2 linked regions of the Thiosulfativibrio zosterae genome follow. The protein of the gene in region 1 interacts with the protein of each later gene in a pairwise test. Links are inferred from orthologs where the notes say so. Each region holds a gene or a part of one and is shown in the gene's direction. Other genes may lie near its edges.

What was found.
Region 2: the proteins of mrdA (region 1) and THMIRH_RS10755 interact in binary tests that used the Escherichia coli proteins (3 or more experiments, as listed by UniProt). The link is inferred for Thiosulfativibrio zosterae from one-to-one orthologs.

Annotation. Positions count from the first base shown.
Region 1 is NZ_AP021888.1:914,468-918,117, reverse strand. What follows is about bases 711-3,650. They hold mrdA (penicillin-binding protein 2), read left to right. Parts: upstream 711-1,234; coding sequence 1,235-3,067; downstream 3,068-3,650. Other genes in these bases: rodA (rod shape-determining protein RodA), read left to right, coding at 3,057-3,650; mreD (rod shape-determining protein MreD), read left to right, coding at 719-1,225; mreC (rod shape-determining protein MreC), read left to right, coding at 711-726. Outside these bases: more of mreC, read left to right, coding at 1-710. UniProt on the Escherichia coli protein: Catalyzes cross-linking of the peptidoglycan cell wall. Responsible for the determination of the rod shape of the cell. Is probably required for lateral peptidoglycan synthesis and maintenance of the correct diameter during lateral and centripetal growth.
Region 2 is NZ_AP021888.1:2,325,515-2,331,176, forward strand. What follows is about bases 2,582-5,662. They hold THMIRH_RS10755 (penicillin-binding protein 1A), read left to right. Parts: upstream 2,582-2,952; coding sequence 2,953-5,373; downstream 5,374-5,662. Other genes in these bases: THMIRH_RS10750 (hypothetical protein), read left to right, coding at 2,587-2,796; THMIRH_RS10760 (fructosamine kinase family protein), read left to right, coding at 5,445-5,662. In the rest of the region: THMIRH_RS10735 (DUF1538 domain-containing protein), read right to left, coding at 1-836; rdgB (RdgB/HAM1 family non-canonical purine NTP pyrophosphatase), read right to left, coding at 896-1,507; THMIRH_RS10745 (YicC/YloC family endoribonuclease), read left to right, coding at 1,563-2,432. UniProt on the Escherichia coli protein: Cell wall formation. Synthesis of cross-linked peptidoglycan from the lipid intermediates.

The DNA of each region.
Region 1 (3,650 bases):
CTTCTAACAGCGCTCGACCCTATCGAAAAAGTGGCCACAGCGCCGCAAGACATTTACAAATGGCTTTCACAAGACTTCAACACCCTTAGCCAACTGGAAAATGACAAGCAACAACTTGAAACAGAAAACCTACTACTCAAAGCGCAGCTTCAGCAACTCAATAAATACAAAATTGAAGTCACCCGTTTAAACGCTTTGTTAGGCACTGCCAGTCAGATCCCTAAAAATACCAGTCAAATTGCCAGCGTCATAGGCTACAGTGATTCGCCACTTGCACATTTTTTAGTCGTTAACCGCGGTCAATTAGAAAAAGTTAAACTCAACAGCCCCGTCATTGATGCGCAAGGTCTCATTGGTAAAGTCAATCAGCTCTCCCTTAACTCAGGCAGAGTTTTGCTGATTACCGACCCAGACAGCCAAGTACCGGTTCGCATTCAACGCACTGGACAACGCGGAATTTTAACCGGCACAGGAAATGACAAATTGCTTTTAGAATACATCCCCAATTCTAGCTCCATCATTATTGGTGATATTGTCGAAACTTCTGGCTTAGGCGGCATTTTCCCAGAAGGAATTCCAGTGGCGAAAGTCGCCAGTTTGCAAAACTGGGATGACCAACCCTATTTTGAAATTTATGCCCAAGCCCTTGCCAATCTCCACATTTCAAACAAGGTGTTAATATTACAACAACCTGTTCCAACCTCTGGCGAGGTGTTCCATGACTGAAAAACTGATGCATTTTCGTTTTTCGCAAGTTAAGTGGTTACTTTTTTTGAGTTACTTCATAACGCTGGTTTTAGACTCCATGAATAGCTTAGCCTTGTTGCCAGTGACACTACCTTCCATGACGCTTCTCATGCTGTTGATTTGGACCATGCTGTTACAAAACAAAACCCATTTGTTTACGGCTTTGATTTTAGGGCTTTTAAGCGATGGGATATTTAACTCCGTCTTAGGTGCTCACGCCATTTTATTCTCCTTACTGGTTTTCTTATTGCTAAGAATCCGCTTTAGCTTTAGAAGTTATCCGTTATGGCAGCAAACATTTATTATTACATTGTATTTTTATGCCGCTAAGATTTTAGGATTCTTTTTGTTACAGCCGGTTTTCAACGCCAGCAATGCCTACGACTATTGGCTTTCACCCTTACTGATTATTATTTTATGGCCAGTGACCCTTTTCATTATCAAACACCAGTGCCTTAAAGTGGCCTCCGCGCCTTAGCAGATTCATATGGCTCAACTTGTCCACAATACTGACGCCGAAAAGTTAGTTCAAAAACGCCTATTGCATACTCGCCTAATACTGGCGATGGTGTTTGTACTCATACTCTTTGGGGTTTTAATTGCACGCATGGGTTATTTGCAATGGTTTAACTACCATCACTACAAAAGCATGGCTGATGGCAATCGTATTTCCATTGAAACCATCCCCCCAATGCGTGGCAAAATTTATGATCGAAACGGCCATGTATTAGCCGACAATCAATCTATTTTTGTGCTGCGCTTTGACAAAAAAAAGATGAACAAACAGGAAAACTACCCAGATCAACTCATGCAACTTTTCCCAGAAATTGCTGCGGATAAATGGCAAGAATTTTTTAAACGCCTGCAAAGTGGTTATCGTGCCAAGGTATTAACCTTTGATGTCAACCTCACTGAAAAACAGGCTGCAACCTTTGCGGCTAACAGTGACCGCTTTCCTGGGGTTTCCTTAACCGCCAAGCTCAAACGCTACTATCCTTACAAAGATTTAGTTTCTCATGCCCTAGGTTATGTCGGCCGCATCAATGACAAAGAAACCCAAACACTTGATACAGATCGTTACCTAGGCACAGATGTTATGGGAAAATCTGGGGTTGAAAAACAATATGAAGATCTACTATTAGGCTACCCAGGCTATAAAGAAATTGAAACCAATGCCCGCGGCAGAGTGCTCAGAACCCTAAGCACCACCCCTGCTACTCCTGGCAAAGACATTCACCTAACTTTGGATATTCGCTTGCAAAAATATGCCGAGAAGTTGCTAGAAGATCAAAGGGCGGCGGTCGTTGTGATGGAGCCAAAAACTGGCGAAATTTTAGCCTTTATCAGTCATCCCGGTTATGACCTGAATTTATTTGTGGATGGCATCAGTCAAAAAAATTACGATGAATTGATTCATAACAAAGGCCGCCCGCTCATTAATCGTGTTACTGATGGTCAATATCCTCCCGGCTCAACCATCAAACCTTTCGTGTCACTGGGTTCGCTTGAAAACGGCATCATTACGCCCGAAAAACAAATTTTTGACCCAGGTTATTATGTTTATATGGACCACCGATATCGTGACTGGAAGCGTGGTGGGCATGGCATAGTCAATATGAGCGACGCCATTGAACAATCTTGCGATACCTATTATTATGATTTGGGGTTAAAAATGGGCATAGACATGATTCATGACGCACTTTACCCTTTCGGATTCGGGCACGAAACAGGGATTGATTTACCCGCCGAAAAAAAGGGAATCCTGCCCTCTAAAGCCTGGAAAAAAGAAGCGCGTGGACAAAACTGGTATAACGGGGAGACGATTATCGCGACCATTGGGCAAGGCTATTTCTTGGCAACGCCTTTGCAACTGGCAAAATCTGTGGCAACCCTTGCTAACCGCGGCAAAATATCAGAACCCCACTTATTAAAAAACCAAAACACCTCTAATGATGAAAACCTGTTGATTCCTATCAATAAAATCTCAAATTGGGAGAAAGTGATTCAAGCCATGGTCAAGGTGATGCACGGCACCCATGGAACCGCTCGTGCCTATACCAAAGGATTGCCCTTTAAAATGGCGGGCAAAACCGGCACGGCCCAAGTATTTAGCTTAAATGAAGAAGAGTATGATGCCGACAACATCGACCGCACTTTGAGAGACCATTCCTTATTTATCGGGTTTGCGCCGGTCGATAACCCAGAAATTGCCATCAGCGTTGTCATTGAAAACGCCAGTGCCAAAGCTGCACCTGTTGCTGTCGACATTGCTCGCTATTATTTTGAACATCTAGCCACTGAGAAACAAAATGCAAATTGATTTAACTGGGCAAGAAAAGGTCTATCGAAAAAATAAAGGGCTACTTTCGGCGCTGCACTTAGATCTGTGGTTATTGATTGGCATTTTAATTCTGATTTTACTCAGCAGCCTAGTGGTTTTTAGTGCCTCTGGTGGAGATGAAGAAGTGACTTTGCGACATTTATCAAGGGTTGGCATTGCCTTTATCATTATGGTTGCGTTTGCACAAATTCCACCGACTTATTTAAGAGTGATTGCCCCCTGGCTTTTTACCGCGGGGCTTATCATGTTATTGGCGGTTGTGCTATTTGGTCAAATTGGCAAAGGCGCACAGCGTTGGCTAGACTTAGGCTTCTTTAGATTTCAACCCTCAGAGCTCATGAAACTCGCCCTGCCGATGATGCTCGCTTGGCTCTATGCTCACGACCACCTTCCCCCACCTGGCAGAAAAATGCTGTTTGGTCTTTTTTTAGTGGGTCTTTCTGCGGCTTTAATCATTATTCAGCCAGACCTAGGCACCTCCATACTCATTGCCATGAGCGGCTTGTTTGTATTGTTTTTTGCTGGACTCTCCTGGAAGTGGATTTCAGTGGCCGCCCTAATC
Region 2 (5,662 bases), 1.4 Mb from region 1 along the record:
GGGAATAAGGAAGCTAAGGTCACGATACCAAACCCAGATAAAGATTGATTACCACTGCCCGCAGCTGATGCAATGCCAATGCCCAAAGCCAACACCAGCGGCACAGTTACCGGCCCTGTGGTTACCGCGCCACTGTCCCAGGCCAAACCGACCATTAAGCGTAAATGTTCATCTTGAAAGGCATAAAAAGTCAGTAACAAGGTTGGCAATAAGGTCAGCACAATTAACGGTTTTAAACTCCAACCATACAAAAAGCGCATTGTTCCCAGCACCGCGGCTAAGCCCACGCCTATGCCGACTACCAAGACCAAAGTGCCAGACCAATCATTGAGCAGCGTATATAAATAAGGCGCTTGCGTTACGCTCACATTAGAGCCAGCCGCCTTCAAAGCCCCGATGGCTGGTTCGGCAAAAGTCACGCCTATACCCAACAAAAATGCGATGGTTAAGACCACCGGCAAACTGGATTTTTGCGGCAGTTTATTGCCAATCACTTCGCCAAACGGCATCAAACCGAGTTTTAGGCCTTCCATAAACAACATCAAACCGAGCACAACTGCCATTAAGCCGCCCGTTATGACGGCCGCATCGGCCACCGACTGTCTTAAGATGAGTATTTGAAACAACGCCAAATAAATCGCGAGCGGCAAAACTGCTTTTAACTGTTCAAGAATTTTGGATTGTAGATAAGGGCGAATCAGACGATAAGCGTCGATGGGGCGAATTTTAAATTTGGTATAAGCCGCATTTGGAGATTTGTTCAGTTCATCATAGCTGATGACTTTGGCGTTATAACGACGATGTTCAACCAAATCCTGATAAGGAATTTGTTTCATGCGAGCTCCAAATACCACTTAAAAAATAAACAAATTCAAATTATACACATTTCAACGAGTTATAAAATCAACTCGGCTTTTAATTGCGCAACCAGTTGCGCCAAAGCCAAAGCTCGATGACTGACTTTGTTTTTCTGCTCAGGCGCTAAGTTGGCAACAGAACAGCCAAATTCTGGCATCCAAATGACTGGATCATATCCAAAACCACCTGTGCCTTGCGGCGCCTCTAAGACTTCACCGCACCAACGCCCCAATCCAATCAAGGGGGTTGGGTCTTCGGCAAAACGCACAAACGCCATCGCGCTGTAATAACAGGCCTTGCGCTGAGTTTGTCCCTGCATTTCTGCCAGTAATTTAGTGATGTTATCAGCATCCGAAGCATTGCCATCGCCAAGGGCAGCATAACGCGCCGAATAAATACCAGGTCTGCCCTGCAAAGCATCTACTTCTAAACCAGAATCATCAGCAATGGCCGGCAAACCGGTTTTTTGTGCCGCATAATGCGCCTTTAAAATGGCATTTTCAATAAAAGTTAAACCCGTTTCTTCGACTTCCTCGTCAAAAAAGTTTTTTTGCGAAGCCACTTGCCAGCCCAAAGGCGCCAAAAGTTCAGACAACTCTTTTAACTTGCCCACATTTCCAGAGGCCAAAACCACCGTTGAATTCTGCATTACCATTGACTCCTGATTTACAATAAAACGCATTATACAAAAACGAGACCCGCTCATGAACAGTATGACCGCATTTGCCCGCCATGAACTTCCACTCCCACAAGGCTTACTCTCTTGGGAAATTCGGGCCGTCAATCAACGCTATCTAGAAGCCAATTTCAAACTGGCAGAACCTTTTCGACACCTTGAAATGCCGTTACGCGATTTACTCAAAAAAAGCGTAAACCGCGGCAAGGTTGAAGTTTTTTTAAAGTTCCATGCACAACAAAATAGCGCTCAACAACTTGACCCTGCCGTGATTCAAACACTCGGTCACACATTAGAGCAATTGCAAAACGCCTTCCCCAATTTGGCGCCCACCGACCCTTTAAGCCTTTTAAACTGGCCAGGCCTGGTTAAAAATAGCACCGAAAACTTAGATTTAAGCGCTGCTGAAAGTGATATTTTGCAAAGCTTTTCAAGCCTGCTCGAAGCCTTTAATTTGGCAAGAGCAACCGAAGGCGTAGCACTCAAACACTTGATGCTAGAAAAGCTAGAGGCCATTGCATCCCAAATTGCTGTGGTTTACGCACGCTTACCTGACCGCTTGCTAAAACACACCGAAAAAATGCAACAACGCCTATTAGACCTGCTCGGCAACACCGAACTAGACACACAACGCCTTCACCAAGAAATTGCGCTGCTGGCACAAAAACTCGACATCCAAGAAGAACTCGACCGCCTAAACACCCATATTGAAGCCGTTCGTCAAACCTTTGAAAACCCTGAACCCGTCGGCCGTCGCCTTGATTTTTTAATGCAAGAAATGAACCGAGAAGCCAATACCCTAAGCTCTAAAGCGCTGGACTCTGAAACCACCCAAGCCAGTGTGGAACTCAAAGTTTTGATAGAACAAATCCGCGAACAGGTGCAAAATATCGAATAGGGTGCCAACCTGAACCAATCCTGTCAAAAAATTGAAGAAACCTTTGCGATAAGTTATTTTTCTTGACTTCAATCAATATTTTAATTTGTATTTTGACCGCAAGATGGGTATAGTTCGAAATGTTGAAACAACCAACACTATCTGAGGAATAAACATGAACAACTTTATGAAAATGCTAGGCGTGATCGTTGTAACGGTTGTACTACCACTTGCTGTATTACTAGGTATTTGGGCAGACATCCTTCCACAATCAGTTCAAATTGGTATTGCATTATTTGCAGTGGCTTTTTCAGTCGTTTACATCATTGGTGGCAATGTCTACTTGATGTGGAGCGATATCAAAACGGGTCGTTACAAAAAGTAATTTGACTGTTTGACAAAAGCCCTATTAAAAGCCCGTTTAAGCGGGCTTTTTTTATCCCAGCGGTTTTAGAAAAATGCACCGTGCAAAGCAAAGCCTCCTCCTTTATAATATTTCTCCACACTTTAAACAACGCTTGAAAAATCAAAGGCCTGCTGCATGACTTCTGCGGAACACCAAGAAACCCCTGACGCCAATCTGGCACAGCCTAAAAAGAAAAAAAGCATCTTGCGCCGCCTGTTTTGGGGCAGCTTTTGGTTATTTGGTTTTATCCTTCCCAGCATTGCGGCCATTGTTTACGGTTTTACCATCTACCCTACCCTGCCAGATGCCAATCAACTGCGTGATGTAACCTATGAAGTGCCTCTAAAAATCGTTACCCAAGACGGCAAACTGATTACTGAAATTGGCACTAAAAAGCGTATTCCTTTGGATTACACCCAAATCCCCGAGCAAATGACCCATGCCATTATTTCTGCGGAAGACAATGATTTCTTTAATCATGGCGGCGTTGATTATAAAGGTTTAGGCCGTGCCGTTTTTGAATTGGTGACCACCGGTTCTAAGCAATCTGGGGGCTCAACCATCACCATGCAGGTGGCCCGAAACTTTTTCTTAACCAAGAAAAAAACCTACCTGCGCAAACTCAATGAAATTGTATTGTCTTATAAGATTGAACACGAAATTTCCAAACAAGAAATCTTGGCACTCTACCTCAATAAAATCTTTTTAGGCTATCGCTCTTACGGGGTTGCTGCCGCTGCCCAAACCTATTACGACAAAACCATTGACCAACTCACTTTAGATGAGTTTGCCATGATTGCTGGCTTGCCCAAGGCGCCTTCGGCTTTTAACCCAATTGCTAACCCCGAGCGCGCCAAACTACGCCGCAACTATGTATTGCGCCGCATGTTTGAAAACCACTATATCACCGAAGCCGAAATGGTCGCGGCTCAAGCCGTGCCTGTGCATGCCAAATTGACAGGGGCGCGCATTGACATTGAAGCCGGTTATGTTGCCGAAATGGGTCGTCAGTTTGCCCTTGACCAATTTGGTGAAGAAGCACTTAATAATGGCTTAACCATAGTGACCACGCTCGATAGCAAATTACAAGATGCCGCCAACCTAGCGATTCGTAATGGCCTACAAGAATATGAGCGCCGTCACGGTTACCGCGGCCCTATTAAACACCTGGCTCCCACTCAACTGACCAATGAAGACAACCTGCTCGAAGAACTCAACAGCATTCCTAAATTTGGTAAATTAGGCGTTGCGGCTGTCATGAATGTTCAACCCAATGAAGCAACCCTTTTGGTGCATACGGGTGAGACAAGCCGCATCACTTTAGATTCAGTGTTGTGGGCGCGCCGTTATATTGATGTCAATAAAATGGGCGACGACATCTCTCAAATGGGTGATGTGCTTAGCAAAGGTGATTTGGTTTATGTGCAAGCATTAGACAACCAATGGCAATTAGCACAAGACCCTTTAACCGAATCTGCGTTAATTTCCATCAGCCCCAAAGATGGTCGCATTTTGGCATTGGTGGGCGGTTTTGACTTCTTCCGCAGTAAGTTTAATCGGGTCACCATGGCGCAACGCCAAGTGGGTTCTAATATCAAACCTTTCTTATACTCTGCCGCGCTCGACAAAGGCATGACAGCAGCCACCACCATTAATGATGCGCCAGTGGTGTTTCACGATGATGCGTTAGAAGATACCTGGCGTCCCGAAAACTATTCTGGGCGTTTTTATGGCCCAACGCGCTTGCGTGAAGGCTTAGCTTATTCCAGAAACCTGGTGTCGATTCGCCTACTACAACAATTGGGCATCAGCCCAGTGATTGATTATTTACAAAACTTTGGGTTTACCAAAAAAGACCTTAACACCACCCGCAACCTATCACTGGCTCTGGGTGCGGTGCAATTTACCCCATGGGAAGTAGTGCGTGGTTACGCCACTTTTGCCAACACAGGTTATCTGATTGAGCCTTATTTGGTTAAAGAAGTGCGCGATTTTAATGGGCGGGTCATTTATGAGTCTGCACCCAAGCGGGTTTGTACCGTGGCCTGTAACGAGGACGATCCGCTCAATGCGCCACGCGTGATCACGCCACAAAATGCTTATATCATGACCTCCATAATGCAAGATGTGATTAATTATGGTTCTGGTCGCCAAGCTAAAGCGCTCAATCGTGAAGACCTTGCCGGCAAAACCGGTACAACCAACCAACAAAAAGACGCTTGGTTCTCTGGCTTTAATCCTGATGTGGTGACCACGGTTTGGGCAGGTTTTGATAAACCAGACACCATGGGTCGAAACGAGGTGGGTGGCCGTGCCGCCCTACCGATTTGGATGGACTATATGCGCATTGCTTTAACTGAACTTGGCTCGCCCAACGCACCCTTTATGCGCCCAGATGGTTTGGTCAATGTGCCGATTGATAAAAAAACCGGCCTAGCCGTACCTGCCGATACCCCGGGCGCTTATTTTGAAATTTTTAGACCCGAGTTCGCACCTAAAGTGCCCGAAAGCAGTGCCACAGAAATCAAAGCCTTGGCAGACGAACTCTTCAAGTAATTTTATAACGCGCGCTAAGCGCGTTTTGTTTTTAAAGCGCTAACTTTAACGCACATAACCCAAGGACTTTTATGAACTGGCAAGTCATTGCAAACAGCATTCAGCAAGACCTCAATCAAGAATTCAACATTATCTCTGCCGCTAAAATTTCGGGTGGCGATATTCACCAAGCCTTTAAAATTCACACCCACTCCACGCTGGACCACTTTAGGCCTGAGCAAAACTTCTTTATCAAAATCAATACCGCAGAAACTTTTGAATTGTTCGCTGCCGAAGCCTTTGCCCTGAA